DNA from 2 places in the Bradyrhizobium sp. 18BD genome. Region 1 is predicted to be linked to the other one. Evidence: riboswitches for the same ligand, from Rfam matches in the RefSeq annotation. Region 1 holds a riboswitch; the other holds the start of a gene.
What was found. Region 1 has a riboswitch for glycine ahead of gcvT (glycine cleavage system aminomethyltransferase GcvT). Riboswitches for the same ligand answer to the same signal wherever they lie in the genome.
Positions count from the first base shown of each region.

Region 2: it holds a riboswitch for glycine, as region 1 does, so the genes downstream of both, RAD16_RS20360 (D-amino acid dehydrogenase) here and gcvT (glycine cleavage system aminomethyltransferase GcvT) in region 1, are expected to answer to the same signal.

Region 1 is NZ_JAVAYL010000020.1:129,522-145,203, reverse strand. It holds gene RAD16_RS31030 (hypothetical protein) at 1-292, shown strand, start outside; gene RAD16_RS31025 (hypothetical protein) at 425-679, shown strand; gene RAD16_RS31020 (DUF6894 family protein) at 689-922, opposite strand; gene RAD16_RS31015 (hypothetical protein) at 1,074-1,262, opposite strand; gene RAD16_RS31010 (DUF2798 domain-containing protein) at 1,615-1,851, shown strand; gene RAD16_RS31005 (hypothetical protein) at 2,704-2,871, opposite strand; gene RAD16_RS31000 (hypothetical protein) at 4,438-4,614, opposite strand; gene recA (recombinase RecA) at 5,064-6,152, shown strand; gene RAD16_RS30990 (hypothetical protein) at 6,536-7,510, shown strand; gene gcvP (aminomethyl-transferring glycine dehydrogenase) at 7,633-10,515, opposite strand; gene gcvH (glycine cleavage system protein GcvH) at 10,533-10,901, opposite strand; gene gcvT (glycine cleavage system aminomethyltransferase GcvT) at 10,912-12,060, opposite strand; glycine riboswitch at 12,207-12,297, opposite strand; gene alaS (alanine--tRNA ligase) at 12,531-15,212, shown strand; gene RAD16_RS30965 (cyclic nucleotide-gated ion channel) at 15,219-15,682, shown strand, end outside.
Region 2 is NZ_JAVAYL010000011.1:15,616-31,297, forward strand. It holds gene RAD16_RS20330 (amidase) at 1-454, opposite strand, end outside; gene RAD16_RS20335 (M20 aminoacylase family protein) at 457-1,620, opposite strand; gene RAD16_RS20340 (M81 family metallopeptidase) at 1,634-3,139, opposite strand; gene RAD16_RS20345 (ABC transporter ATP-binding protein) at 3,351-5,000, opposite strand; gene RAD16_RS20350 (ABC transporter permease) at 5,162-6,049, opposite strand; gene RAD16_RS20355 (ABC transporter permease) at 6,070-7,011, opposite strand; gene RAD16_RS20360 (D-amino acid dehydrogenase) at 7,193-8,494, opposite strand; glycine riboswitch at 8,562-8,675, opposite strand; glycine riboswitch at 8,679-8,782, opposite strand; gene RAD16_RS20365 (M20/M25/M40 family metallo-hydrolase) at 8,877-10,007, opposite strand; gene RAD16_RS20370 (ABC transporter substrate-binding protein) at 10,276-11,883, shown strand; gene RAD16_RS20375 (ABC transporter substrate-binding protein) at 12,031-13,638, shown strand; gene RAD16_RS20380 (glycosyltransferase family 39 protein) at 13,846-15,468, shown strand; gene RAD16_RS20385 (hypothetical protein) at 15,478-15,618, opposite strand; gene RAD16_RS20390 (multidrug effflux MFS transporter) at 15,672-15,682, opposite strand, start outside.

The DNA of each region.
Region 1 (15,682 bases):
GCTTTTCCGTATGGCGGCGGTGCTGCTGGCCGTGCTGGCGGGACCGGCCTACGCGCAAATGCCCAATCTCAATCTGCTGCAGGACGGCCCGAGCAAGACGCCCGAGGAGAAGGCCGCCGAAGCCGAGCGTGACAAGGCCTACAAGGAAACGCTGAAGAAGATTCCGGACGCCAAGGCGTCCAACGACCCTTGGGGCGGCATGCGCTCGGATCCGCCGAAACAGCCGGCCGCGCCGAAGGCATCGGCGGCAACCAGCGCGCCGAAGAAGAAGTCCGGCACGAGCGCGAATTGATCGCTTGAATTGATCCCTTGAATTGATCCCTTGGGCCCGATCGGAGGCGGCTGACGCCTTCGGTGCGGGACTCCTCTTTCGCCGGCCCAGCCCCTACATTGTTGGCTGGTGTTGCGTAGAGGAGGGCAGATCATGGCCGATCGTCCGCGGGATCTCGCCGAGCGGATGGCGCGCCGGCGCAAGATCGGCGACAGGCCGGTCGCGGGCAGCGGCGACGGCTATCTGCGCGAGACCTTCACCCTGCCGCGTGCGGCGGCGCGGGCGAGGGCACAGGCCTTCTTCGCCCGCTACCCCAAGGCCGGCTATATGAGCGTGGTCGAGACTTGGCGCGAGCTGCCCGGCGGCGACATCGAATTCACCATGCGCCGGCTGCCCAGCGCCGATTAGGGGCGCGACCTAGTCGAGCGTCTCGGCGACGATCCGGATGCGGAACACGGGCTGCTTGGCCTCGTCCAGAAGCTCCATGTCCCATTCGGAGTTCTCGCGAAGCTTGCGGGCGATCCCTGCGGCCATGTCGGCGCAGACGCTGGTCATCTCTTTCCACGCCGCAGCGCGATCGGGAAATTCCCTCGCCTGCTCCGCGCAGCCCGAATAAACGCCGTTGCGGATTTGAAAGAAATAGAGCGGCATGGCTGGCACCGATCGCGTCGTGGCCCGCCCCCCAAGGCCAGAAGCGCACAGTGCAATCCCAAACGCCCGGCAGATCAATTCCGGTCGGCTACGGACAAGCCATGGGGGCGCGGCGCATAGGGACGCCGGTTTCGCGCCGAGTCCTCAGCCTTCAGGCAGTCTCGCGCCCGATCGCCTTGAGCTCCCGATCGATGCGCAGCTGCACCCGCCGGATCGCCAGCAGGTCGATCCTGGTCTCGGTCTTGCCGGTCTTGAGCTGCTCACCGATGCGAAACTGCCATTGCCAGATTCCGGGAATTGCGGTCTTGGCAACGGTGAACTCGACGCCCCTGTGATTCATGGCCACCTCCCCACGATCCAGCTTCCATCACTGCCGAACATGTTGGGCGTTGTAATAGTCCGCCGACAAGCAAAATCTGTCGGTAAGCCCAAGATAGTTCACGGGAATCCGGAAAACGCGCGCGTCTCGAAACAAACGAAATCGAATCCCGAAAGAATGTCGGTTCCGCAAAAGCCTGTGGAACCATTGTTGCGGCGGACGGATGCAATCATATGCGGCTCCGGAACTCTGTTCTTGGTCGGAGAACCACGGACATTTGATCGCGCCCGTGCCGAGGCCTGGCCGGTTTTCTGATGCCGCTGGCGGCATGTGCCTTGCTTGATCTGATGACGGTCAGCAACACGGGTGCATCATGCTCGGCATTCCGCGCCGCTACAGTCATTTCGTCTTCGGCGTGATCCAGTCCGGCCTGACCTCGCTGATCGCGGCGGGGATCGCCAGCCTGCCCGCCGCAAGCGCGATGCTCTTCATCAGGCACTGGATGGTGTCGTGGCTGCTCGCATGGGCTGCGATGCTGCCCCTAGTGCTGCTGGCCGCGCCCGCGATCCGTGCCGTCGCGCTGCTTCTGACGCGGGAGGAGAGGGCATGAAAAAACCCCGCTTGGGGAGAGCCAAGCGGGGAAGAGGTTATTGGAGGCTGAGGTGCTGGGCTGCAACACCATAGCCAGACGACCCTAGCGGGCCGAGCTTACGACAGCCTGACAGGCGATGCCCGCCGGCGCGCAAGCATGCCCCGCAAAACAGAAAACCCCGCTCGGGGGCGAGCGGGGTCGTCGACTGGGTATGGAGGCCCGGTGTTGGTCCACCGGGCGTCGAAGACTAGGAGAGCCGCCTTACAGGCGCCTGACGACGGCGCCGAAGCGCAACGTCCTGCTGAGCCCCAGACTGGCCCCGCACCCGTCCCAATTTCGTCACCCGATCGCACCACTCACGACACAGCCGCAGGCGAGATTCTGTATCCCGGTGCAGCCATGGGGGAAACGTGGCGCGCCGGGAACGGGGTGGCATCATGGATAACGTAGAGCGGTCTTTCGCCGCCGCGACGGCGGCTGGCTTCGTGGTGTTGGTGATCGGCCTGGTGCTGTTGGCGGTGCTGTAACGCCGCATGCAGCCTTGCAGTTGGGTCCAGTCGATGAGCTCCCGCGATGGCGGGGTGCGCCAGGGGACGCCGGCGCGTGATCCAAAAAGTGAGAAAACAACCCCATGCACAGTAGACCGCCCAGCGATTTCGCTGCGCGATCAATGGCTTATTTCTGGTATTTAGATACCTCGATGTGCGGAGGGTCAGCCTCCGGGCAGATCCCTCGGAGGCGCGGTGCCGGGCTGGAAGTCCGGCCGGGTCTAAAGCATGATCCGGAAAAGTGCGCAGCGGTTTTCCGAAAAGATCATGCTCAAACAACAACCTAAAGCGCGATGACGATTCATCCTAATCTCATCGCGCTTTAATGAACGTTGATCACGTGGAGGGGCAGGTGCAGCTCGGCGGCACGCTCTTCGCGATCCTTCTTGCGGAACTCGTTTTCCTTCTGCTCGAACTTGATCAGCTCCTCATGCGCGGCCTCGAGCAGGTGGTTGCGCCTGGCCGCATCCTGATGCGCATTTTCCGTCATGACGAAGGCTCCCCATTGCTGCGGTTCACCCCCGATCAAAGGCCTGGGGCCGCAAAAAGTTCGCTACCGCAAGATTGCGGAATCATGACGGCGCGTCGGGCCCGCGTCCTTGATGCGCGTCAGCTTCATACGAAGAAACAGGGGCGCAAGCCGCGCTGCTACTTCGGCGGTTGAAGCCCGGCGGACTTGACCCAGTCGTGCAGATGAGAGGCCACGGACCGCCGTGGCCGTCGGCGATTATCTGTACAGCAGAGTGCCGAGGCACATGATCAGCATCAGGGTGCCGAGCGCAACGGTGACGAGGGAGCGCTCCGCTTTGCTCGTCAGCTCATCTCTCGGCACGGCGATCCTCTCGACTTGATGAGAGGCAACTTAACAAATGTCAGGTTGTTCCGGCGTCACCCCGCCGCAGCCGTGCGGGCAGGGTTGCGATGAAAGCAAGAGGCCGCCCATGCGGCGGATCCGGGAAAATCAAACAGGCATCAGCTTGAGGATTGAACGACAAAAAGCCGCCCCCTCGTCACTGAATAGGGCGCTGTCCTGGACACCCGCAGAGGTAGATTGGGACACCGCGAATTCACATAGGCTAAGGCGCGATGTCTCGATCTATGCTTGCGTGGACGTCTTGCATGGACGTCTTGGCGCTCTTGCCAGCCCCGGAGAGCCAGGACTCGGAAAGCAAAAACGCCGCCTGCTTAAATGATCGCAGGCGGCGGCTTTCCAGCCCCGAGGGGGATGATGCAAAACCCCGGTAAAGCTTAGTCTGTTCGGATCAGGCCAGGGTTCAAGTCAATTCTTGTCTCGGTCAATGACGCGGAAGCTGCGCGTTATTCGGACAGGCCGGTTCGGCTCCAACGGCAACACCGCATCAATCAAATCCCCAATCGTCCAGACGCGACGCTGGCAGTGGTCCGCAGAACTTCGTGGATGCGGCAGAGGTCGTAGTGAGCCACGTAGGCTGACCGCTGCAGCGTGACCGGTGAAGCTTCTTCTCCCGGTGCTGTCCTGATCAGGAGTCCGCGATTTGAAATTATGACCCGGCCGATTCACATTTGTTGTGGCAAGGATTTGTTAACCGGGAAAAACTGGCAATGTCCGGGGCTGGCAAAGCCTTTTCAGTTCGGAATCATTGAAACCCGGAAGCATGAGGGGCCGCTGTCTCAGGACGGCGGCCCTTTGCTTTCACACCGCATAGGCGGCCTCACTTTGCCGGCGGAGTGCTGTCCTGATTAAGACACCCGCTTTGACGGAACGGATAGGACACTTACCCGCGCCGCCGCGTTGAGAGCCGTGGGGCGCGACCCAGGCGGAGGTCGCCATGGATAGAGCGGAGCGATTCTTTCTTGCGCTGACACTGGTGGGCGGAATTTGTCTCTGCGCCGCGTTCGCTTTGTGGATGCTTGGCGTTTAGGAACATTCGCGAGCTTGCCAAGTTTTCCCGAAGCCCTTCCCCAAGGGCACCATGGTGGCCCCAGCTCAATGCCCCCCATTACCCCGGAGCTGGGGCCTTTTTCTTTCACCCGCGAGGGCAGATGAGGACACGGATCGCAGGCTTGCCGCGCGGGGCTACCCGACCTTTCGCTCGTGCATGGCCGCTTCCACCTGATCGGCGAGGACGCTCAGATGATCGGCAAGACGACCAAATAGCTCCTGCTTTGCCCTGTCGGTCGCGAGGTCACGGATGAGGGCGCACTCCGCGGCGTCCTTCCGGAGCTTTTCGAGCTGGGTCTGATAGTCCTGCATAGCGCCTGCCGATTGCTTGTTTTTCCCGACTTTAGGGCACGCCAAGCAGATTGGGACATAACAAAAATCAAGTTTGGGGACCGGACGGTACCCAAATCCGGGTGCTGTCCCGATCCGGACACCCCGCCCCTGCTTGTGTCCCGTTGCGCGACACAAAACCTTGGCACAACTTGTGCAGATTAATCAGCACCGGGGTTTTGCAAACCCACCCGGGGCTGGAAAGCCGCCGCCTGCGATCATTGAAGCAGGCGGCGTTTTTATTGGTCGGCCAGAACAAGCCACTGCCAGATTCAAACCAGGTCACCGAAGCCGGAAACAGGCCAGCGCCTCAAATTTGCAAAAGAACATATTGCGAACAGAGAACAGATAGGGTACGTTGTTTTTATCGACGACCCGCTGCCCAACCGTTTGTCCCGCACCCGAATCCTCGTCATAAGGAGCACGACCCAATGTCCGCCACTGCCCTGCGTATCGTCGAAGGATCTTCCATGGACAAGAGTAAAGCCCTGGCTGCCGCGCTCTCTCAGATCGAGCGCCAGTTCGGCAAGGGATCGGTGATGAAGCTCGGCAAGAGCGACCGGTCCATGGACATCGAGGCGGTGTCTTCGGGCTCGCTCGGGCTCGATATTGCGCTCGGCATCGGCGGCCTGCCCAAGGGACGCATCGTCGAGATCTACGGGCCGGAATCCTCGGGCAAAACCACCCTGGCGCTGCATACGGTGGCGGAAGCGCAGAAGAAGGGCGGCATCTGCGCGTTCATCGACGCCGAGCACGCGCTCGACCCGGTCTATGCCCGCAAGCTTGGCGTCAACATCGACGAGCTGCTGATCTCGCAGCCCGACACCGGCGAGCAGGCACTGGAAATCTGCGACACGCTGGTGCGTTCGGGTGCGGTGGATGTTCTGGTGGTCGATTCGGTCGCGGCACTGGTGCCGAAGGCCGAGCTCGAGGGCGAGATGGGCGATGCGCTGCCGGGTCTGCAGGCGCGTCTGATGAGCCAGGCGCTGCGCAAGCTCACAGCGTCGATCAACAAGTCCAACACCATGGTGATCTTCATCAACCAGATCCGCATGAAGATCGGTGTGATGTACGGCTCGCCGGAAACCACCACCGGCGGTAACGCGCTGAAGTTCTATGCCTCCGTCCGCCTCGACATCCGCCGCATCGGCGCGATCAAGGAGCGCGACGAAGTGGTCGGCAACACCACCCGCGTCAAGGTGGTGAAGAACAAGCTGGCGCCGCCCTTCAAGCAGGTCGAGTTCGACATCATGTACGGCGAGGGCGTCTCCAAGATGGGCGAGATCCTCGATCTCGGCGTCAAGGCCGGCATCGTCGAGAAATCCGGCGCCTGGTTCTCCTATGACAGCCAGCGCCTCGGCCAGGGCCGCGAGAACTCGAAAGCGTTCCTGAAGGCCAATCCCGACATCACCGCCAAGATCGAGACCTCGATCCGCCAGAACTCGGGCCTGATCTCCGAGCAGATTTTGGCCGGCACGCCCGAGAGCGACGCCGACGGCGACGAGCCGGCGGAAGAGTAAGGCCTAACGCGAAAGTTTTTCGCGAGGAGCGGGCGCTGAGGACGTTGAGTTGCCGACGTCATCAGTGCCCGTTTTCGTGTTGAGCGTGACAGTGGGGTGGGGCGATTAAGTGCCTGATTGTGACCATAGACGCATCCACCGCAGGCGCCATCCAACGCGCCGGCCTTGCCGATCTCGTGTTGCGATCGAGCGCCGGCTGGTCTGGGGACCGCTGCCGTCCGCTGCCGAGCTCGAGGCTCGATCGCTGATGGGGCGGCTCGCACCTGACCAACGAGCGGCTCTGGCGGTGGGATCGCGAGGCCCTCTCACTGATCGCGCCTGATTAATGAGTACGTATTCGCTCGGAATGTTCTTGTCTTGCGTATCAATTTTGAGAGGTGAGTGTGTCCCATTTGATTTTATCCACGAACCACCTTGACGAAAGCGTGCTTCGCCAGTCGGGCCTGGCGAACGTTGTGCTCGGATTCTATCTACGCTTCGTCTGGAGGAAGTTGCCTTCCGAGGAACAGCTTTTGATGGGGCTGGAGCGCCGATCGGCAAAGCACTGCAATTCCGGCGATCATTGGCTTGATGACGCTTGTCGCGGCTCGCTGGAGGGATTCGGAACGCGCGATATCGGTTTCTTCGAGCTGTGTGCGAAGTTCGACTCAATTGAAATATGGGTCGATCCTCGACCAAACGATCAGCTTGTGCTGGTCTGGTTGCTGGACCTGCTTCGCCCATACAAGGAGATCACAGCGAAGCTGAGCCTGGTGCACACGGACGATCATGTTGCGCACTATGCTCCCGAGTCTGTCGCAAAATGGAAGCTGCCGTCCTTCAAGGTGGCCGACAACCATTTGGTGACGGCAAGCCGCGCCTGGCAAGCTTATCGGGCTGAAACGCCAAAACCCTGTTTCGACCTGTTGATGACGGATCTGATGATCCTGCCGAGACTTCGACCGGCGCTCATCGCGTTGCTTGAAGAGCTTCCGGACAGCGTGACGGGACTGAGTGCCAGCGAAATGGATATTCTGGACTTTGTGAACGACGGGCACACCGACCCAAGGCGCGTCACCGAGGCGTGGTGGATGCGCGATGTGCTCGAAGAAGGCGAAGCGCGCGATGCTTTGCTCGAACTGGGGGCCCATTCGGCGCCGCCGGTCCTGTTGGGCGATCCGTCATTCGACAATGAGGCCCGCTATTTCGGCAAGAGCGAGTGGAAGGTCACGCTGACTGAGCTCGGGCGTTCAATTTTTGCGCGCGAGGACGATATGTGGCGCCACAACCGGATCTATCGCTGGTGGGGCGGGACCGAGCTGACCAACGAACGGCTCTGGCGGTGGGATCGCGAAAGCCGATTGTTGGTCGCGCCTTAGATAAGCGTTCAGTGCCGTAGGGTGGGCAAAGGCGCGTAAGCGCCGTGCCCACGATCTTTCACCGCATGCAAAGGTCGTGGGCACGCTTCGCTTTGCCCACCCTACGAGACCTCCGTCGCGTCCTACTCCGCGGCTTCCGCGTAATCGCTCACCGGCGGGCACGAGCACACCAGATTGCGATCGCCATAGACGTTGTCGACGCGGCCGACCGGGCACCAATATTTGTCGGTGCGCGACGTGCCCGCGGGGAAGCAGCCTTCGCTGCGGGTGTAGGCGCGATTCCACGCATCATCGGCGATGTCGTGCACGGTGTGCGGGGCGTGGCGCAGCGGCGAGGCCTCGATCTTGAAGCGGCCGGCTTCGACCTCGGCGATCTCCTTGCGGATCGCGATCATGGCGTCGCAAAAGCGATCCAGCTCGGCCTTGGATTCCGACTCGGTCGGCTCGATCATCAGCGTGCCCGGTACCGGGAAGCTCATGGTGGGAGCGTGGAAGCCGTAATCGATCAGGCGCTTGGCGATGTCGTCCACGGTGACGCCCGAGGTCGTCTTCAGCGGCCTGGGATCGACGATGCACTCATGGGCGACGCGGCCCCTGGCGTTCTTGTAGAGCACCGGGAAGTGCGCATCGAGGCGCGCGGCAATGTAGTTGGCATTGAGGATCGCGATCTCGGTGGCGCGCTTCAATCCTTCGCCGCCCATCATCAAAATGTAGATGTAGGAGATGGTGAGGATCGAGGCCGAGCCGAACGGCGCGGCCGAGACCGGGCCGACCGGTGTGTCGGCTCTCGTCGCCGGATGACGATTTTCAGGATGACTTGGCAGGAACGGCGCAAGATGCGCCTTGACGCCGATCGGGCCCATGCCGGGTCCGCCGCCGCCATGCGGGATGCAGAAGGTCTTGTGCAGATTGAGATGGCTGACATCGGCACCGTAATCGCCGGGCCTGCTAAGGCCGACCTGCGCGTTGAGGTTGGCGCCATCCAGATACACCTGGCCGCCATGGCCGTGCACGATGTCGCAGATCTCGCGGATGTGCTCCTCGAACACGCCATGCGTCGAGGGATAGGTGATCATGACCGCGGCGAGGTCGTTCGAGTGCTTCTCCGCCTTGGCGCGGAGATCGTTGACGTCGACGTCGCCGTTCTTCTCGCAGGCGACCACCACCACGTCCATGCCGACCATCGCGGCCGAGGCCGGGTTGGTGCCGTGGGCGGAGGAGGGGATCAGGCAGATCTTGCGATGCGTCTCTCCGCGCGCGGCATGATAGCCGCGGATCGCGAGCAGCCCGGCATATTCGCCTTGTGCGCCCGAATTCGGCTGCAGCGAGATCGCGTCATAGCCGGTGATGTCGCACAGCCACTTCTCCAGCCGTGCGAACAGCGCGTGATAGCCGGCGGCCTGCTCGCGCGGCACGAACGGATGCAGCGTCGCGAATTCCGGCCAGGTCAGCGGCATCATCTCGGTGGTCGCGTTCAGCTTCATCGTGCAGGAGCCGAGCGGGATCATGGCGCGGTCGAGCGCGAGGTCGCGATCGCTGAGCTTGCGCATGTAGCGCAGCATCTCGGTTTCCGAGCGATGGGCGTGGAACACCGGATGGGTCAGGAAGTCGGTCGTGCGCTTCAGAGCCACCGGCAGCGCCTCGCGCGTGGTGGCGTCGATCTCGGCATAGGCAAGCGTGCCGCCGAAGGCGCGCCAGACGGCTTCCACCGTCGCTTGCGTCGTGGTCTCGTCAAGCGCAATACGCAGGGCCGCGTCACCGATGCCGAGATTGATCTTCTCGGCCGCCGCGCGCGCGATGATCTCGGCGCGCTTGGCGCCGGCGTCCACGCTCAGCGTGTCGAAGAAGCTTTCGCTGCTCGGCGCAAAGCCGAGCTTGCGCAGGCCCGCCGCGAGCACGGCGGCGCGGCGATGCACGTTGCGTGCGATCTGCGCCAGGCCCTCGGGACCGTGATAGACCGCATACATCGAGGCGATCACGGCGAGCAGCACCTGCGCGGTGCAGATGTTGGAGGTCGCCTTCTCGCGGCGGATGTGCTGCTCGCGGGTCTGCAGCGCGAGGCGATAGGCAGGCATCGCGCGCGAATCCACGGAGAGGCCGACGATGCGGCCGGGCAGCGAGCGCTTCAGCGCATCGCGCACCGCCATATAGGCCGCGTGCGGTCCGCCATAGCCCATCGGCACGCCGAAGCGTTGCGCCGAACCGATCGCGATGTCGGCACCGAGCTCGCCGGGCGAGGCGAGCAGCGTCAGGGCCAGCAGGTCAGCGGCAACGATGGCGAGTGCGCCCTTGGCCTTCAGCGCCGCGATCGCGGGCCGGAGGTCGCGCACCGCGCCCGAAGAACCCGGATATTGCAGCAGCGCGCCGAGCACGTCCGCCTTGTCGAGGTCGGCGAGGGGATCGCCGACGATCAGAGTCCAGCCGAGCGGCTCGGCGCGGGTGCGCATTACCGCCAGCGTCTGCGGATGCACGTCCTTGTCGACGAAAAAGGCCTTTGCCTTCACCTGCGAGTGCCGCTCGGCGAGCGCCATCGCTTCGGCCGCGGCGGTCGCTTCATCGAGCAGCGAGGCGTTGGCGACGTCGAGCCCGGTGAGGTCGCAGATCATGGTCTGGAAGTTGAGCAGCGCCTCGAGCCGGCCCTGGCTGATCTCGGGCTGGTAGGGCGTGTAGGCCGTGTACCAGGCGGGGTTTTCCAGAATGTTGCGCTGGATCACCGCGGGCAGGATCGTGCCGGAATAGCCTTGCCCGATCAGTGAGGTGAAGACCTGGTTCTGGGCTGCGAGCTCGCCCATATGCGCGATCGCCTCGGTCTCGCTGAGCGGCTTGCCGAGGTCGAGCGGGGCGGCCTGCCGGATCGACGCCGGCAGCGTCTCCGCCATCAGCGCGTCGACGCTCCTGGCGCTGACGGTTTCGAGCATGGCGGTGACATCGCGCGCCGACGGGCCGATGTGGCGGCGAACGAAACTGGCGGCGGTATCGCCGCTGGATTTACGGTGGGCGGTCATCGCTTGCTCCATCGTCCTTAAGCCGTATGTGCCTTGTAGGCAGCCTCATCCATGAGGCCGCCGAGCTCACTCTTGTCTGCAATCTTGATCTTGAAGAACCACGCCGCGCCCTGCGCGTCCGAATTCACCAGCGCCGGCTCGGCGGCAAGTGCCTCGTTGGTCTCGAGCACTTGGCCGGAGATTGGCGCGTAGACGTCGGAGGCGGCCTTGACCGATTCCACGACGGCGGCGGCTTCGGCCTTCTTCAGCGCGCGGCCGACCTTGGGCAGCTCGACGAACACGACGTCGCCGAGCTGCGACTGCGCGTAGTCGGTGATCCCGACGGTGGCGACGTCGCCGTCGATGGCCAGCCATTCATGGTCGGAGGTGTACAGCGTCGTGGTCATTCACAGGTCCTCAGCGTTTGTAGGTGTTTTTTACGAAAGGCATGGCGGCGACGGTGAGCGGCAGGCGTTGCCCGCGCACCTCGGCGAAGATTTGCGTGCCGAGCGCGCTCGCGCTCGTGGGCACATAGCCCATCGCGACCGGCGCATTCAGGCTCGGGCCGAAGCCGCCGGAGGTGACTTTTCCAATGGGCTCGCCTGCGGTCGCGTCGGCGAACAGCAGCGCGCCCTCGCGCACCGGCGCGCGGCCCTGGGCGAGCAGGCCGACGCGGCGGCGGGAGGCGCCGTTATCGAAATGCGCAAGGATCTTCTCCGCACCCGGAAAGCCGCCGGCGCGGGCACCGCCGGTGCGGCGGCTCTTCTGCACCGACCATTCGAGCGCGGCTTCGACCGGCGTGGTCGCGGTGTCGATGTCGTGGCCGTAGAGGCAGAGCCCGGCTTCCAGCCGCAGGCTGTCGCGGGCGCCGAGGCCGATCGGCATCACATCGGGATTTTCGAGGAGCGTCTTGGTGAGGCGCTCGGCATCGCTAGCTGCCACCGAAATTTCAAAACCGTCCTCGCCGGTGTAACCCGAGCGCGAGACGAAGCAGGCGAGGCCGGCAACCTTATGCGGGCCGGCGTCCATGAACTTCATGGCGGGCGCCTCTGCACATAATTTCGCCAGCGCTGATTCCGCCTTCGGACCCTGCAGCGCGATCAGCGCCCGGTCTTCAAGCGAATCGATGACGCAGGTGTCCGAGAGATTCGCGCGCAGATGCGCCTCGTCCTCGGCATTGCAGGCGGCGTTGACCACCAGGAACAGGTGATCGCCGAAATTGGCGACCATCAGATCGTCGAGAATGCCGCCATCGGCATTGGTGAACTGGGCGTAGCGCTGGCGGCCCGGCGCAATCGCCACGATGTCCTGGGGCACCAGCCGTTCCAGCGCGCGGGCGGCGTCCTCGACCTTCCCCGATTTCGGCCGCAGCGCGATCTGTCCCATATGGGAGACGTCGAACAGGCCGGCGGAGGAGCGGGTCTGCAGGTGCTCCTTGAGCACGCCCGCGGGGTACTGCACGGGCATGTCATAGCCCGCGAACGGCACCATTTTGCCGCCGAGCGTCACATGGAGGTCGTAGAGGGGGGTACGTTTCAGGGAGTCTTTGTCGTCACGCACTGGCATCGCAGGGGTCCTCGGCGGTTCCCCGGGGACGATTCCCCGGAAGCAACCAGTCGAAGCCCCATCTGTCGCTGTGCCTGAGAGTATTATCCCGTCGGCGGACGCTATCCGGGTCTCAAGCCCGCCAGCGCCTCTTTCCAGATGTCGTCAAAGCCACGCGGTCCTTTTGCCTGAGAGTTTCCGGGGCGGTTGCTCCTTCGGCGCCGGCTACCAGATGCCGGTCTCTCCCGACGTGGCCGTACGATACAGATGGGTACAGACCACAGCCCGGCCAAGCCTGTCAACGCGCACCTGACGGCTTTCAACGGGGTTTGCAACGGGATTGCGCGCCTGCGGCAACCCACTGATCTCTCTGCACAGTTTCTGGACAGCGAAGCTGGCCTTGTCTAAAAGCGCTTTGGCCCGCAGATAACAGCCCAAACTCGCGGTTTGGATGGCGATGAGCGGGTCCAAGCACACCCGATTGGATGAACATGAGCGGCGTCAACGAGATCAGGTCGACCTTTCTGAACTTCTTTGCCGAGAACGGGCACGAGATCGTGTCGTCCTCGCCATTGGTGCCGCGCAACGATCCGACGTTGATGTTCACCAATGCCGGCATGGTGCAGTTCAAGAACGTTTTCACCGGCGTGGAGAAGCGGCCCTATCAGCGCGCCACCACCTCGCAGAAATGCGTGCGCGCCGGCGGCAAGCACAACGATCTCGACAATGTCGGCTACACCGCGCGCCATCTCACCTTCTTCGAGATGCTCGGCAACTTCTCGTTCGGCGACTACTTTAAAGAGCGCGCGATCGAGCTGGCCTGGAAGCTCATCACGAAGGATTTTGGGCTCAACAAGGACAAGCTGCTCGTCACCGTCTACCACACCGACGACGAGGCGCACGGGCTCTGGAAGAAGATCGCCGGCTTCTCCGACGACCGCATCATCCGCATTCCGACCTCGGACAATTTCTGGGCGATGGGCGACACCGGCCCGTGCGGCCCGTGCTCGGAGATCTTCATCGACCGCGGCGATCACATCTGGGGCGGACCTCCGGGCTCGCCGGACGAAGACGGCGACCGCTTCCTCGAGTTCTGGAACCTGGTGTTCATGCAATATGAGCAGGTGACGAAGGAAGAGCGCGTGGATCTGCCGCGTCCCTCGATCGACACCGGCATGGGCCTCGAGCGCATGGCCTGCATCATGCAGGGCGTGGACAGCGTGTTCGAGACCGACCTGTTCCGTCATTTGATCGACGCGACGTCGTCGGCGCTCGGCAGCGGACCGAACGAGCAGACCGTCGCCTCGTTCCGCGTCATCGCCGACCATCTGCGTTCGTCGGCCTTCCTGGTCGCGGACGGCGTGCTGCCCTCGAACGAAGGCCGTGGCTATGTGCTGCGCCGGATCATGCGCCGCGCGATGCGCCATGCGCAGCTTCTCGGCGCCAAGGAGCCGCTGATGCATCGCCTGGTCTGGGCGCTGGTCCGCGAGATGGGCCAGGCCTATCCCGACCTGATGCGCGCGGAGAATTTGATCGAGGAAACGCTGCGGCTGGAAGAGACCCGCTTCCGCAAGACTCTTTCACGCGGCTTGGCCATTCTCGACGAGAAGTCGGCGTCCCTGAAGAAGGGCGACATGTTCGACGGCGACGTCGCCTTCACGCTGTATGATACCTACGGCTTCCCGCTGGACCTGACGCAGGACGCGCTGAAGTCGCGCGGCATCGGCGTCGACCAGGCTGCGTTCACCGACGCGATGGAGCGCCAGAAGGCCAAGGCGCGCGAGTCCTGGAAGGGATCGGGCGAGGCGGCTTCGGAAGCGATCTGGTTCCCGCTGCGCGAAAAGCTCGGGGCCACCGAATTCCTGGGCTACGAGACCGAGAGCGCCGAGGGGGTGGTCTCCGCGCTGGTGAAGGACGGCCAGGAAGCCAGGAGCCTCAAGGCCGGCGAGCTAGGGGCGATCGTGCTGAACCAGACGCCGTTCTACGCGGAGTCCGGCGGCCAGGTCGGCGACACCGGCGTGCTGACGGGTGAGGGCGGCATCAAGTTCCGTGTCACCGACACCCAGAAGAAGCTCGGCGATTTCTTCGTCCACGTCGGCACCGTCGAGAGCGGCGAGCTGAAGGTCGGCACCGCGCTGCAGCTCGAGGTCGATCATTCGCGCCGCTCCTCGATCCGCGCGCATCACTCGGCGACGCATCTCATTCACGAGGCGCTGCGCCAGGTGCTCGGCGATCACATCGCCCAGCGCGGCTCGATGGTCGCGCCGGACCGCCTGCGCTTCGACTTCGTGCATCCGAAGCCGATCACGGCGGAGGAGCTCGCCCGCGTCGAGGACATCGCCAACGACGTGGTGTTGGAGAACGACGAGGTCACCACCCGTGTCATGGGCGTCGACGAAGCCCGCGAGGCGGGCGCGCGCGCGCTGTTCGGCGAGAAATATGGCGACGAGGTTCGCGTCGTCTCGATGGGCAAGACCGCGCGCGAGCGCGGCGCCAATGCGCTCGGCTGGTCGGTCGAGCTCTGCGGCGGCACCCATGTGCGGCGCACCGGCGATATCGGCCTGATCACGCTGACGGGCGAGAGCGCGGTCGCCTCGGGCGTGCGCCGCATCGAGGCGCTGACCGGCAATTACGCGCGCAAGCACGCCAACGAGACCATGGCGCTGGCGAGGACCGCGGCGAACGAACTGCGCACCTCGATCGACGACGTCCCGGCGCGCATCACCGCGCTGATGGAGGAGCGCAAGAGGCTCGAGCGCGAGCTGTCCGACGCGCGCAAGAAGCTCGCGATGGGCGGCGGCGCGTCCGCCGGCGGCGACGGCGCAGCCGCGGGCGTGCGCGAGGCCGGCGGCGTCAAGCTGATGGCGCGCGCGGTCGAGGGCATCGAGATGAAGGATCTCAAGAGCCTCGCCGACGACGGCAAGAAGCAGATCGGCTCCGGCGTGGTCGCGATCGTCGGCGTCACCGAGGACGGCAAGGCCGGCGTCGTGGTCGGCGTCACCGCTGATCTCACCGCGCGCTTCAACGCCGTGAATCTGGTGCGCGTCGCCTCCGAAGCGCTCGGCGGCAAGGGCGGCGGTGGCCGGCCCGACATGGCGCAGGCTGGTGGTCCCGACGGCGCCAAGGCGACCGAGGCGCTCGCGGCGATCGAAAAAGCGATGGCAGGCGCGTAAAGCACCATGCGCCTCGTTCCGCGAGGACGTGGCCTGCGCGATCCCGATTTGAGGGATCGCCTCTACGAATTGCTGGAGCACGATCCGCTGGCTTATTCGGCCGGGTCGCGCTTCATCCAGCTCATCATCGGCGTCATCGTGCTCAACGTCGCCGCGATGATTTTGGCCTCGGTGCCGGAGCTGGACGCGGAGTTCGGTGCGCTGTTCTCCGGCGTCACCATCCTCTCCGTGATCGTGTTCGCGCTGGAATATGCGGCGCGGCTGTGGACGGTGGCGGGCCACACGCCGCGCAACGGCTCGGCGCTCGCCGACCGGCTCGGCTATGCCTTCTCCGCGCTCGGCATCATCGACCTCATGGCGTTTCTCCCGGCCGCAATCGTGCTGGTCACGGGGCGCCACGCGACGCTGGCCGCCCTCGGCGTGCTGCCGTTCTTCAAGCTGATACGCTACTCGCCGGCGATGCGCTCGCT
Region 2 (15,682 bases), on a different contig from region 1:
GCGCCAGCGCATGGAAAGAGGAGAGCCCGGACGACAGCATGCCGTAATCGGGCATGGTGGTTTTTGCGAAGATGACCGCGCCGGCCTCGCGCAGCCGCGCGGCGGGCGGCGCATCCTTCTCGGCCGGCACCAATTTGACGCTCGCCGCGCCCAGCGGCACCGGCACGCCCTTGGTCGCGATGTTGTCCTTCACCGTGACAGGCACGCCGTCCAGCGCGCCTGACGGTTCACCTCCGGACCAGCGCGCGGTCGAGGCTTTTGCGGCCTCGCGCGCGCTGTCGGGATCGAATGCATAGAGCGCCCTAAGGTGCGGTTCCCACGCAGCGACATGCGCAAGCACGTCCTCCAGCACCTCGCTCGGCGAGAATTGCTTGGCGCGATAGCCCGCGATCAGATCGACCGCGGACAGATCGTGCAGCGAGGTGACCGCCTCTTCGACGCTCTTTTTATGCATCGCTAACCCACCGGCATGCGCGTTTCGATGATCCGGGCGAACATGCTGGCGCCGATCGGCAGGATCTTGTCGTCGAGCACGAAGCCGGGATTGTGCACGGGCACCGAGCCGTCGTGGCCGACCCAGAAATAGGCGCCGGGAATGGTCTCCAGCATGTCGGCGAAGTCTTCGCTGCCCATCTTCGGCTGGGCGCGGGTGATCACCTTGGCGGGGTCGACGATGGTGCGCGCGACGTCCTCGACCACCTTGGACTGCTCGACCTGGTTGACCAGCACGTTGAAGGTGTCGCGGATGTCGACGTCGATCGCACACTGATAAGCGCTTGCGATGCCGGCGCAGATGGTGCGGATGCGTTCGGCGACCAGGGTGCGGACTTCCTTCGAGAAGGTGCGGATGGTGCCGCAAAGATGCGCATCGCCGGGAATGACGTTGTAGGCGGAGCCCGCATGGATCTGGGTGATCGACACGACGGCAGCCTGCAGCGGCTCGACGTTGCGGCTGACGATGGTCTGGATCGCCTGAGCCAGCGTGGTCGCGATGATCACCGCGTCCTTGGAGCGCTCGGGCATCGCGCCATGGGCGCCATAGCCGGTGATGCGGAGGTCGAAGAAGTCGGCGCTGGCCATGGCTGGGCCGGGCAGGATCGCGATCTCGCCGTGGTTGAGGTCGGGCGCGTTGTGCAGGCCGTAGAGCTCGTCGCAGGGAAACTTCTCGAACAGGCCGTCCTTGATCATCGCGCGGGCGCCGCCGAGGCCTTCCTCGGCCGGCTGGAAGATCAAATGCACGGTGCCGTCGAAGTTCTTGGTTTCGGCGAGGTAGCGCGCGGTGCCGAGCAGCATGGTGGTGTGGCCGTCATGCCCGCAGCCGTGGAAGCGGCCGGGGATCTTCGAGCTCCACTTCAGATTGGTGTTCTCTTCCATCGGCAGCGCGTCCATGTCGGCGCGCAGGCCGATGCGCTTGCCGCCCGAACCCTTGCCCTTGATGACGCCGATCACGCCGGTGCCGCCGAGACCGCGATGCACCTCGATGCCCCAGCTCTTCAGCTTGTCGGCGACGATGCCGGAGGTGCGCACTTCCTCGAAGCCGATCTCGGGATGGGCGTGCAGGTCGCGGCGGATGGCGGTGAGTTCGTCGGCGTAGCCGTCGATGCGGTCGATGGTGGGCATAGGTCCTGTCCGGTTAGCGTGAAGGGGGATTGAAAACGGGGCCGTTCGGCTTGATGCGGATGCCCGGACGCAGGCGCGTCCAGGGCAGCGAGGCAGTGTCCGCCGGCATTGCGCCGGGCGCGGCGCAGATCATCAGCTTTTCCGCAATCGGCTCGAAATCGGCACGGAAGTGCACCGAGCTCTTGTTGACCAGAATCTTTTCTTGCGTCGGCTCGATGCCGACATAGCGGTACATCGCCTGGTCGGCGAGCTGCGCCTTGTGCGAGGAGACGACGACGCGGACGTTGCCGATGCGCAAGGCTGCGGATGGCCCCATCTCCATCTCGCGGCCGCCGTAATAGGGGCCGGGCGCGATGAAGCGGCCGTCGGAGAGTTTTTCGACGACGAAGGTCTCGGTATAGGGCTCGTCGCCGGGAATCCCGGACTTGCCGCCGAGCGAGAGGGTGACCGTGGCGCCGACGCCGGCCGCATGCGCGGCCTTGGCCGATTCCGGATCGTAGATCGCGCCGGTTGCGGCACTCGCCTTGTTGCGCACCAGCGCACGCAGCATGCCTGTGGTGTCGGAATCGCCGCCGGCGCCGGGATTGTCCTGGGTGTCGGCGATGATGATCGGCCTGCTCGCGGTCTTCGAGAGTTCCATGGCGTGGCGCACGCCGTCATCGGGCGTCCAGATCTTGCCGTCGAAATCGTCCTCGTGGCTTTCGATCAGTTTGACGATCGCATCCGCCGCGCGGTCGGCGTCCTCTTGCGTCTTTCCATAGGCGAACACGCTCGGCCCGCAATCGCGGAAGTCGGCGGCAGGGAAGCCGGGCGCGAAGGACAGCGTCGGCACCGCATCGCTCTCCAGCGCTGCCAGCTTTTCGTAGATGCCCTTGGTGGGGAAGTCGTTGGTGCATTGCCAGCTGATCGCGATCAGGAACGGCAATTGGCGGAACGACTTTGCAAAGCGCTGCTTCGTGTTCAGGAGCAAGGCAAGATGCTTCGCCGAGGCGCGGCCGGTCTCGGCCATGTCGACATGCGGATAGGTGCGGTAGGCGATCAGCGCGTCCGCGTGTTCCATCATCTCGGGCGTGACGTTGGCGTGGAGGTCGAGGCTCGCGACCAGCGGAATGTCCTTGCCGATGATGCGGCGCACGCGCGCCAGGATTTCGCCTTCGCCGTCGTCGAGATGCTCGGTCACCATCGCGCCGTGCAGGTCGAGATAAACAGCGTCGATCGGGCCGGCGGCGGCGATGCCGTCGACCATCACCTTCACGATACGCTCGAAGGCGTCCTTGGTGACATGCGCCGAGGGGCTTGCACCGCACGCAATGGTCGGAACGAGTTCCCAGCCATTGGCCTCAGCGCTGTCGACGAAACCGGCGAGGCCGACATTGATGCGCCGCATCACTTTCAATACGTCGGCACCTTCAGTCATCGCCGGCCAGCCGCCGCCATGCTGGAAGTCCGCGAATGTCGCCTTCGTTGGGGCGAAGGTGTTGGTCTCGTGCAGGAAGCCGCCGACGGCGATACGTGTCATCAATTCAGGTCCGGTTAAATGATGCGGCGACGTTACCCGCCTTTGCAGCAAGAGCAAGCAAGCTAGACAGTCGTGCCGCGCATGGCCTCAAGCTGTTTTGGGAATGCTTGCCGCGATCACCGTCATTGCGAGCGGAGCGAAGCAATCCAGACTGTCTCCGCGGAGGGACTCTGGATTGCTTCGCTGCGCTCGCAATGACGAGTGGACAGACCTAGGCCGTCGCCGCCACGCCTTCCGACACCGGCCGGAAGTTCGCAAAGTCCCAGTTGCGTCCCGGTGCCGCATCCAGCAGCGCCTTGGTGTAGGCTTCCTGCGGATGCGTCAGCACTTCGGCGGCCGGGCCCTGTTCGACGACACGGCCGTGCTGCATCACCACGACCTCGTCGCAGATTTGCGCTGCGACGCGCAAATCGTGGGTGATGAACAGGATGGCGATGCCGAGCCGCCGCTGAATCTCGTCGAGCAGTTCCAGTACCTGCGCCTGCACGGAGACGTCGAGCGCGGAGACCGCTTCGTCCGCGACCAGCACGTCGGGATCGAGCGCGAGCGCGCGCGCGATGGCGATGCGCTGGCGCTGGCCGCCGGAGAACTGGTGCGGATAGCGCGACACGGCATCGGCGGGCAGGCCGACCAGCTCGAGCAGCTCGCGCGCGCGCTTCATCGCAGCGGCGTGCGAGGTGCCGTAATTGATCGGGCCTTCCGCGATGCTCTCGCCGACGGTGATGCGCGGGTTGAGCGAGCGGTAGGGGTCCTGGAACACGATCTGGATCTTCTGCCGGTGCGGCTGCAGCAGGCGGCGCGAGATGTCCGAGATCTCGCGGCCCGCAAGGCGCACGCCGCCGGAGGTCGGGTCGATCAGCCGCACGATGCAGCGCGCCACCGTCGACTTGCCCGAGCCGCTTTCGCCGACGATGCCGAGCGTGCGGCCCTTGCGCAGCGTCAGCGTCACCTTGTCGGCGGCAACGACCTCGCGGCCTTTGCCGAAGAACGCGCGCTCCTTGTAGACCTTGCTGAGTTCGTTGGCCTCGAGCACGACGGGCTCGCGGCTCTCCTCGCGCGGTGGCCGCGGGACCAGGCTCGGCACCGAGGCCAGCAGGTTGCGGGTGTATTCCATGGTCGGATTGCGCAGCACGGTCTCGAGCGGACCGGTTTCGACGAGACGGCCCTGACGCATCACCGCGACGCGGTCGGCGATCTCCGCCACCACGCCCATGTCGTGGGTGATGAACAGCACCGCGGTGCCGTGGTCGCGCTGGAGCTCGCGGATCAGGGACAGGATCTGCTTCTGGGTGGTGACGTCGAGCGCGGTGGTCGGCTCGTCCGCAATCAGCAGCTTCGGCTCCAGCACCAGTGCCATCGCGATCATGATGCGTTGGCGCTGACCGCCCGAGAGGCGGTGCGGGTAGGAGGCGAAGATGCGCTCGACCTGGGGCAGGTGGACCTGCTCCATCATGTCGAGGATGCGCTTCCTGCGTGCCTTGCCATCAAGGTCGGTGTGAGCGCGCAGCACCTCGTCGATCTGGCGGCCGACCGGCACGACCGGATTGAGCGCGGTCATCGGCTCCTGGAAGATCATCGCCATCCTGGTCGCGCGCAACTGGCGCAGGCGGCGATCGGTCGCGGTGAGGATCTCCTCGCCGACGAGCTTTACGCTGCCGCTGGTCGGAACCAGCGTGCCCTTCGGCAGCAGGCCCATCGTGGTGAGCGAGGTGACCGACTTGCCCGAGCCGCTTTCGCCGACCAGGCACAGCGTCTCGCCTTCGTGGACCTGGATCGAGATGCCGTCGATGATGTTTGCGCCCTTCGGCTTCTTGCCGACGGAGACGACGAGGTTGTTGATGTCGAGAACGATATTGGTCATCAGGTCACTCCGTCGTCATTGCGAGGAAGCTCGCGACAAAATTGCAAAGCAATTTTGCGCTGTAGCGACGAAGCAATCCAGAAATCTTTCCGCGGATGCGGGCTGGATTGCTTCGCTTCGCTCGCAATGACGGAACATGGGGGACGGCCGGCGAGACAAAATCACTTCCCCTCCCGCTGCTTCATGCGGGGATCGAGTGCGTCGCGGGCGGCGTCGCCGATCAGATTGATGCTAAGGATGGCGATCGAGAGCAGCAGGCCCGGCCAGAAGATCAGTGTCGGCTTGAGCTGAAAATACTGGCGGCCCTCGGCCATGATGTTGCCCCAGGTCGGCGTCTCCGGCGAGATGCCGGCGCCGAGGAAGGACAGGATCGCCTCGGTGAGGATCGCGGAGGCGCAAACGTATGTGCCCTGGACAATCAGCGGCGCGATAGTGTTCGGCATCAGGTGCCGCCACATGATCTTCGGCAGACTGGAGCCAACCGAGATCGCGGCCTCGACATAGGGCTCCTCGCGCGCCGACAGCACGACCGAGCGGACCAGGCGCGCCACGCGCGGAATTTCCGGGATGGTGATCGCGACCATCACGGTCCAGATGCTGGCGCCGGACAAGGACACCACCGCGATGGCGAGCAGGATGCTCGGCATCGCCATCAGGCCGTCCATGACGCGCATCAGGATGGAATCGACCAGCTTGAAGAAGCCGGAGACGAGGCCGATCGCAAGTCCGATCGCGACCGCGAGGATCGCCGAACCGATGCCGATCAGCAGCGAGATGCGGCCGCCATAGATCACGCGCGACAGCAGGTCGCGACCATAGGCGTCGGTGCCGAGCAGGAACTGCGCCGAGGCGGGCTTGAGCCGCTGCGACGGCGCAAGCTGGATCGGATCATGCGGCGCGATCAGCGGCGCCAGGATCGAGATCAGCACGATCAGCACCAGCAGGATCGTGGCTGCCGCGATGATCGGCGTCGAGGTGAGGAAGCCGAAACGCGGCCGCAGCGGCGCCGTGATCGGGATGGATGACTGGGGGAGGCTATCGACCGTCATTGTTGTTCTTATCCTTGGTCCTAGTACCGGATCCGGGGATCGAGCAGCGTGTAGGCGACGTCGATCAGGAGGTTGACGACGACGTAGATCAGCGAGGTCAGCAGGATCATCGCCTGGATCACCGGATAGTCGCGCGCCAGCACCGCATCCACGGTGAGGCGGCCGATGCCGGGAATGTTGAACACGCTCTCGGTGACGACGACGCCGGAGATCAGCAGTGCAAAGCCGGTGCCGATCACGGTGATCACGGGCACGGCGGCGTTGCGCAGCGCGTGCCGCATCATCACCGCGACCTCGTTGATGCCCTTGGCGCGCGCCGTGCGCACATAGTCTTCGCCGAGCACGTCGAGCATCGCCGCGCGCGTCATGCGGGCGATCAGTGCGATATAGATGAAGGACAGCGCACAGGTCGGCAGGATGATGCGCTCGAAGAACGGTCCGAAGCCGTTGAAGATGCTGCGGAAGCCCTGCACCGGCACCCAGCGCAGGTCGATCGCGAAAATCTCGATCAGGATGTAGCCGACCACGAACACCGGCACCGAGAAGCCGAGCACCGAGAGACCCATCACGAAACGGTCGATCCAGGTGCCGTGCTTCCACGCCGCGATGACCCCCAAGGGCACGGCGACGATGACGGCGAGGATGATGGTCGAGAGTGCGATCGAGATCGACGGCTCGACGCGCTGGCCGATCATCTTGATGACCGGCAGGTTGGAGATCAGCGACGTGCCGAGATCGCCGTGCAGGAGCTTGTTCACCCAGGTGATGAACTGCACGATCAGCGGCTCGTTGAGACCGAGCGATTCCCGGATGCGCTCGAGCCGTTCCGGCGTCGCGTTGTCGCCGGCGAGGATCGCGGCGGGATCGCCCGGCGTCAGCCGCAGCAACAGGAACACGAACAGCGCGACGACGCCCATCACGGGCACCGCAGCCAGAACGCGGCGAATGAGATAACCCAGCATGCACCTATCTCCGGCTGCGGAATGTGTGGGGCCTCGAGGCGCCCATGGAATCTGTCGTGTCTATCATGCGCGCCTGCCATTCGGACGGGAAGGGTGGCCGGAGAAGCCGTTCTTGCGGGGCAAATTGTGTGCCAAGGGCAGGGCGGTCGCAAGGGGCCGCCCCGCCCTGGATCGAGACCACTCAGGATGCATGACGCAGCTCGCGCTCAACCCCAAGTGAAGGCACGGTGGGCGGCGCATTGAGCCCGCGCCAGCCGTCGATGGTTCCGGCGATCATCTGCGCGGTCGCGGCCGACAGGGTCCAGCCGAGATGGCCGTGGCCGGTGTTGAAGAACACGCCCGGCATCCGGCCTGCACGCACCACCGGCATCATGTTCGGCATCATCGGCCGCAAGCCGGCCCAGGGCACGACGCGCGACGTCTCGACGGACGGGAAGTTGCTGCGCACCCAGTCGACCAGCGGCTGCACGCGATCGGCGCGGATGTCGCGGTTGAAGTCGTTGAATTCGGCCGTGCCGGCGACACGGAAGCGATCGGCGCCGAGCCGGCTGGTGACGATCTTGGCGGCTTCGTCGAGCAGGCTGACGGTCGGCGTCGCGTTGCGGCTCTCGGCGCTGTCGAGCTGCACGGTGATCGAATAGCCCTTCACCGGATAGACGTTGATGCGGTCGTCGAGGAGTGCTGCGAAGTGACGGCTGGCCACGCCGGCGCAGACCACCACGCCGTCCGCTTTCAGCATGCCGCGCGCGGATGGGGCAGCATCGCTTGCCGAAAGATCGGCCCAGCCGATGACAAAGCCGCCGCCGGCCTGCGCGATGGAGTCGATGTTGGCCTCGTGGATGAAGGTCGCGCCGCGGCGCTTGCAGGCCTCTGCGAGCCTGCGGGTAAACTTGTGGATATCGCCGGTCGCATCCGAGGGCGTATAGAAGCCGCCAAAGTAATCCTTGCGCAGCGCCGGCTCGATGGTGCGGATTTCCTCCGGCGTTACCGGGCGGCGGTCGAGGCCGCCTTCCTGCAACAGCGCGTTGACGCGCAGGCCGGATTCAAAGCCCTTCTTGTCGTGATAGATGTGGAGAATGCCGCGGCGTTCGAGATCGAAATCGATGCTTTCACGTTCCGCGATCTCGAACAGATATTTGCGGGCTTCGATCGCAAGCCGCGTGGTCTCGACCGTGTTGGCGCGGTAGTTGCCGATGTTGGCGACGAACTCGCTCATCCACGAATATTTGTGCCAGCTCGGCCGCGGGTTCATCAGCAGCGGCGCATCGCGCCGGAACATCCAGCGCAAGCCCTTCAGGATCGTCGCGGTGCTGTTCCACACTTCGGCATTGCTGGCGGAGAGCTGTCCGCCATTGGCGAAGGAGGTCTCCATCGCGGCGTAGCGGTGCTTGTCGAGCACCGTCACCTCAAAGCCGCGTTCGAGCAGGGCATAGGCGGTCGTCACGCCGGTGATGCCGGCGCCGATGATGGCGATATGGGTCATGGCAGGTTCGGGGCTCCCGTGAATTAGAGACGGCTAACCGCCGGCCAAAGGCCGTTGGCGGCGCCCCATCTGTCACGGTTACCTGAGAGCTTGATCCGGCGCAGACCTCGGCGAGGTCAGCTTCGGACTATCCCCTTCGGTGGACGTCACGACGTCTAAATCGTGCCGTCTCTCTCCAGATCGTCCTGACAATACAGTCCTTTTGCCTGAGAGTTTCCGGGGCGGTTGCTCCGTCGGCGCCGCAAAGAGGGCCGAAACCCTCGTTGCGATCTCTCCCGCATCGTCGCGTGGACCATCGAGCAGTACGATGCGCCTCATTTTTAGACAAGGCTAAATTTCAACCGCTACTGCCAACGCATTGTGCAGTGCGAAGTTGATTCAATTACTCAAGCGTCGCCAGCAATCCCGCCATCAGGCGCCCGCGCTCGACGAGGCTGTCCACCTCGATGAACTCTTCCAGCGTGTGGCCATTGCCGCCGCGCACGCCGAGGCCGTCGAGTGTCGGAATGCCCATCGCGCCGGTGAAGTTGCCATCGGAGCCGCCGCCGGAGCTCGCATGCGGCAATTCCGCGCCGAGCGATTTGGCGATGCCGCGCGCCTTTTCATACAGCGCCATCGTGCCGGCATCCGGCTCCCACACCGGACGCGTCACGCCGCGCGTCACCTTGAAGGTGACGTCATTCGCCGTGCCCGACAGGGCCAGCATGCGTTCGACGCCGCGGTCGAGATCGGCCTGGCGCTTGGCCATGGACAGCGCTTCGCCGGTCGCAGTCGTGGCAACGCAATTGACCCATTGTCCGCCATGCACGACGCCGACCGAGAAGGTGCAGTCTTCCGTCGTCATTGCGTCGATCGCAAGGATCTGCCGCGCCATCTCGCGGATCGCCGAGCGTCCCGCCGACAGTGTGGCGCCGGCGTGGCTCGGCCGGCCCGTCGCTTCCAGATTGAAGCGCGCGATGGCGTAACGTCCGGTGGTGACTCCGTTGTCGGCGCGGCCGGGTTCGGGCACCAGCACATATTTGTTGCGCGCGGCCTCGGCCTCGATGATGTCGCGCGTCGAGGGCGTGCCGACTTCCTCGTCCGGCGTGAACAGGATGGTGACCGGCAGCGGTGTGGTGAACGAGGCGCGCGCGAGCTGCCGGATCGCTTCCAGCGAGAGGTAGTTGCCGCCCTTCATGTCGTAGATGCCGGGGCCGTAGCACTTGTTGCCCTCGCGGCGCCATTTCAGTTTCTCGATGGTACCGACCGGGTGGACGGTATCCATGTGCCCGGCGATCAGGATGCCCGGCTCGCCCTGCTTGGGATGGGGAAAGCGCGCGCGGATGACGCCGCCGAAGCCCTGACGGCCGGCGATGCGTTCGATCGTCGCACCCATAATCGCCATATCCCGCGCTGCGATATCGAGCATGCGGTTCACCGCGCTCGCGTCCCAGGTTGGACTTTCGCATTCCACCCAGGTGCGCAGGCCCTCGAGCATGGCCTCGGAATCGAAGGGAAGATTGGCTGGATTCATCTTAATGTCTCTCAAGCTGCGAAAGGTGGAACGCGCATTGCATTGGCGCGGGGCAGGACAAGCGGAGAGAGTTGTAGAACTAAACCGATCTTTGTGGAGCCCGTACGTGCGACGCCATGGGCTGCACCGAAACCGGATTGACGCGCTCAAGACTGTCTGCAAGTCTCGAAAGATAAAGGCATTGCATGAGGTTAGGTCGCCCAAGAAACGCACCGAATGCTCACCCAATAATCTGCCTTTGAACAGTTTCACGTCAGGAGAAACTTTTATGTTGAACTTGATGCGCCGGGGGCGTCGCGCGTTCGCCTCCACACTTGCGCTGTCGGTCGTCGCGCTATCCACGGCGATGGCATCGCCGGTATTTGCGGCCGGCAAGACCATCACCGCGGTGATGCATTCGGATCTGCGGATCATCGACCCGATCTTCACCACCGCCTACATCACGCGTGACCATGGTTACATGGTGTACGACACGCTGATCACGACGGATTCGAACTTCAAGATCCAACCGCAGATGGCGGACTGGAAGATCTCCGACGACAAGCTGACCTACACCTTCACGCTGCGCGACGGCCTCAAATGGCATGACGGCACGCCGGTGACGGCGGAGGACTGCGTCGCTTCGCTGAAGCGCTGGGCCGCCGTCGACGGCATGGGCCAGCAGATGATGACCTTCACGGCCAGCATCGAGGCGACCGATGCCAAGACCATCACGCTGAAGCTGAAGGAGCCCTACGGCCTCGTTCTCGAATCGATCGGCAAGCCGTCCTCGCGCGTGCCCTTCATGATGCCGAAGCGCCTCGCCGAGACGCCGCCGGACAAGCAGATCCCCGAGCAGGTCGGCTCCGGCCCGTTCAAGTTCGTGCAGGGCGAATTCCAGCCCGGCGTGAAGGCGGTCTACGTCAAGAACACCGACTACGTGCCGCGCAAGGAAGCCCCGAGCTGGACGGCCGGCGGCAAGGTCGTGAAGGTCGACCGCGTCGAATGGATCACCATGCCGGACGCGCAGACCGCGGTGAACGCGCTGCAGTCGGGCGACATCGACTTCATGGAAGTGCCGCCGTGGGACATGCTGCCCGTGCTTGAGGGCAATTCGGACCTCAAGGTCGAGACGCTGAACAAGTTCGGCTATCAGACCCTCGGGCGCATGAACTTCCTCTATCCGCCCTTCGACAATCCGAAGATCCGACGCGCCGCGCTTCTGGCGATGAACCAGAAGGACGTGCTCGACGCGCTCGTCGGCAATCCCAAATACTACAAGATCTGCGGCGCGTTCTTCATCTGCGACACGCCGTTTGCGACCGATGTCGGCTCCGAGACGCTGGTCAAGGGCAACGGCATGGCGGAAGCCAAGAAGGCGCTCGCCGAGTCCGGCTATGACGGCACGCCCGTCGTGGTCATGGTGCCCGGCGACGTCGTCACGCTGAAGGCGCAGCCGACGGTGGCGGTGCAGCTGCTCCGCGAGGCCGGCTTCAAGGTCGACGCGCAGGCGACCGACTGGCAAACGGTGGTGAGCCGCCGTGCCAGCCAGAAGCCTCCGAAGGAAGGCGGCTGGAACATGTTCTTCACCAACTGGGTCAGCGCCGACGTCTCCAACCCGATCGCCAATCTCTCGATCGGCGGCCAGGGCAAGAAGGGCTGGTTCGGTTGGGCGGAGAACGCCAAGATCGAGAAGCTCAAGGACGACTTCGTCCGCGCTGCCTCGCTCGACGATCAGAAGAAGATCGCGACCGAGATCCAGAAGGAAGCCTATGACCAGGTGATCTACGTGCCGCTCGGCCAGTATTTGGCACCGAGCGCCTGGCGCAAGTCGCTCACCGGCGTGCTCGATGGCCCGGCCACCCCGGTGTTCTGGAACATCGACAAGTCGGAGTAGGGCCAGGTCGGAGCAAGGCCAAGTCGGAGTAAGGGGCGAAGGCGCGTTACCACGCCTTCCAGATCGTCACGCGGCGCCGCCGTCATCGGCGGCGCCGCTCGTCAGGAGAATTTCCAACTTCCAAGAAAACTTTCCAGGAGAACGTCAGTGTTCCAACTCATGCGCCGGTGGTGTCGGGCGTTCGCCTCCACACTTTCGATTTCAGTCGTGGCGCTTTCGGCACTGGCCTCGCCAGTTCTTGCCGCAGGCAAGACCATCACCGCCGTGATGCATTCGGATCTGCGCATCCTCGATCCGATTTTCACCAGCGCCTATATCTCGCGTAATCATGGCTACATGATCTACGACACGCTGATCGCGACGGATTCGAACTTCAAGATTCAGCCGCAGATGGCGGACTGGAAGATCTCCGACGACAAGCTGACCTACACCTTCACGCTTCGCGATGGCCTGAAGTGGCATGACGGCACGCCGGTCACCGCGGAAGATTGCGTTGCCTCCCTGAAGCGCTGGGCGCTTGTCGATGGCATGGGGCAGCAGATGATGCTGTTCACCGCGAGCATCGAGGCGACCGATCCCAAGACCATCACGCTGAAGCTGAAGGAGCCGTACGCGCTCGTGCTGGAATCGATCGGCAAGCCGTCCTCGCGGGTGGCTTTCATGATGCCGAAACGTCTCGCCGAGACGCCGGTGGACAAGCAGGTCCCCGAGCAGATCGGCTCCGGCCCATTCAAATTCGTGCAGGCTGAATTCCAGCCGGGGGTGAAGTCGGTCTACGTCAAGAACACCGATTACGTGCCGCGCAAGGAAGCGCCGAGCTGGACCGCCGGCGGCAAGGTGGCGAAGGTCGACCGCGTCGAATGGATCACGATGCCCGACGCGCAGACCGCGTTGAACGCGCTTCAATCGGGCGACATCGATTTCATGGAAATTCCTGCCATCGAAATGTTGCCCACCATCGAAGCCGACAAGGAGCTCAAGCTCGAGATCCTGAACAAGTTCGGCTACCAGACGGGCGCCCGGATGAATTTCCTTCATCCGCCATTCGACAACGTCAAGGTCCGCCGCGCAGCACTCATGGCGGTCAACCAGAAGGACGTGCTCGATGCGCTGATCGGCAATCCCAAATACTACAAGACCTGCGCCGCGGTCTTCATCTGCGACACGCCGTTCGCGACAGAGATTGGTGGTGAGATCCTCGCGAAGGGCGGCGACATTGCTGCGGCAAAGAAGGCGCTCGCCGAGTCCGGCTACGATGGGACGCCCGTCGTGCTGATGGCACCGGGCGACGTGCTGACACTGAAAGCCCAACCGATCGTGGTGGCCCAGCAACTGCGCGAAGCCGGCTTCAAGGTCGACTTGCAGGCCACCGACTGGCAGACGGTGGTGAGCCGGCGCGCCAGCCAGAAGCCCCCGAAGGAGGGCGGCTGGAACATGTTCATCACGAACTGGGTCAGCGCCGACGTGGTCAATCCGATCTCCAACGTCGCCGTCGGCGGGCAGGGCAAGAAGGGCGGCTGGTTCGGCTGGGCGGAGGATGCCAAGGTCGAGCAGCTCAAGGACGCCTTCGTTCGCGCGGCGTCATTCGACGACCAGAAGAAGGTCGCGACCGAGATCCAGAAGGAGACCTATGACCAGGTGCTCTACGTCCCGCTCGGCCAGTATCAGGCGCCGAGTGCGTGGCGGAAGTCGATCTCCGGCGTGATCGACGGCCCGGCAACGCCGGTGTTCTGGAATATGAGCAAGGCCGACTAGGATAAATCCTGCCGCGCGGAGGGTGCATCTCGCACCTTCCGTTCCCAACGTTACGCGGCGTCGCAGTCAGCAGCGGCGCCGTTGTCGTTTGTCAGCTTAGAGAACGTGGGCTTTTAACTCTTCCAGTTTCCGATCATTGCTATTTGTTTCTGTTCTGAAATAGATGTGCGCAGTTCGCACATCACTTCCTTCCTGCATTCGACTCCAGTGCCGATTGATTTTGCATCCCAGGGGCTGGCCGAGCGGTCCGATCGCGCGCCGGCGCGGTGGCGCAGGCCGTTTCTGCGCTGGCTCGACGGCATCGAGGCGGGCTGGGCGGTGCCGCTTCTCATTGCGTGCTTCGTTGCGATCTGGACGCTCTATCTCGTCATCGCCTATGCCGGCGGTGGTCTGCATCCCGATACGCTCGAGGCGTGGGCGCTGGGGCGGAATTTCGCCTTCGGCTACCACAAGCATCCGCCCCTGATGGGCTGGGTCGCCGCGAGCTGGACCTCGGTCTTTCCGCTGAGCGACTGGTCGCTGCAATTGATGGCAATGGTCAATGCCGGGCTCGCGCTGTTCTTCGTCGATCTGGTCGCCCGTCAATTCGTCACCGGGCACAAGCGCATCCTGGTGCTGCTGCTGTTGATGCTGACGCCGGCCTATCAATTCCATGCCCAGCGCTTCAACGCCAATGCGGTGCTGCTGGCGACCTGGCCGCTGGCGACCTGGTGCTTCCTGCGCGCGTTCGAGACGCGTGCTCCGCTGTGGGCGGTTGCGGCGGGATGCACGACGGCGCTGGCGATGGTCGGCAAATATTACTCGATCTTCCTCGTCGCGAGCTTTGCCTTCGCCGCGCTGGCGCATCCGGCGCGACGGGCCTATTTCAGCTCCGCTTCGCCCTGGATTTTGGTGGTTACCGGCTTTGCGGTGCTGTCACCGCACATCTGGTGGCTGGCGACGACGGGGGCTTCGACCTTCACCTATGCGATGAACCACGCCAATGGCAGTGCCGTGAGCTCGCTCGGTGAAGTCAGGAATTTCCTGCTGGGGCTGGCAGCGGCCATGGGCGTGTCGGCCGTGCTCTGGGTGTTGATCGCGGGGACACGGCTCAAGCAGTTTCCGGCCGACTTCGCGGCCATGAGTCCGGGCCTGCGGCTTCTCTTCTATATTGCGATCGGCACGATCGTGCTGCCGGTGCTGACGTCGCCCGCGATGGGAACGGACCTGCCGTCGCTATGGGCGCTGCAGGGATTGTTCCTGTTCGTCGTGCTCGTCGTGTGCGGCGCGCGCTATCCGATCGAGCGCTTCTACACCGTCAATGTCACGGTGATCGTGGCCGGCGTTGCGCTTGCCGCGGCCCTGGTCGCCGCGCCGATCCACGCCGTCTATCGCAACCAGCATGGCTACGAAGAAGGCCGGAATTTCTATGTGCAGGCGGCGAACGAATTGACGCGCGAGTGGCGCGAGCTCACGGGGGAGCCGCTGAGTGCCGTCAGCGGCGACGATTCGCTGGCCTTCGCGACGGCGTTCTACAGCCCCGACCATCCGCGTTATGCCCGGCCGTTCGCGTACCAATATGATTGGGGCTTGCCGCGCAAGACGACGCTCGACAGCGGCTGGGCCGCGGTCTGCTTCCGAGGCCAGGAATATTGCGGCCGGTGGATGGAGGGGGTGTCCGCGCGCGCCGAGCATTTCGTCACGCGCGAGTTCACCGTGCAGGCAACGCTCTGGGGCAAGCCCGGCCTGACACGGGAGGTGGTGGTGCTGATGGTTCCGCCGCGCGGAGGAAGCACGGCCCCGCAGGGCGATGCCGAAGATTTCAGCGCCAGCAAACGGGCCGCGGAGTAGGGCGCGGGCTCAGCAATGGCTGTCGCGCACGCGCTCGAGGCCTTCGCTGGCGAACGGTGCGGTGAACGCAGCCTGCTCCGCATTTGGCTCGGAACGCTTGGTTTCCGCCGGTTCCGGGGCGTGACGGTCTTTGCGGACTTCCAGTTCCATGGCGTGGCCTTTCGAATTGCTGCAGTACAACATCAAGGCCGGCGGGAAGTTCCTCAGCTGATCG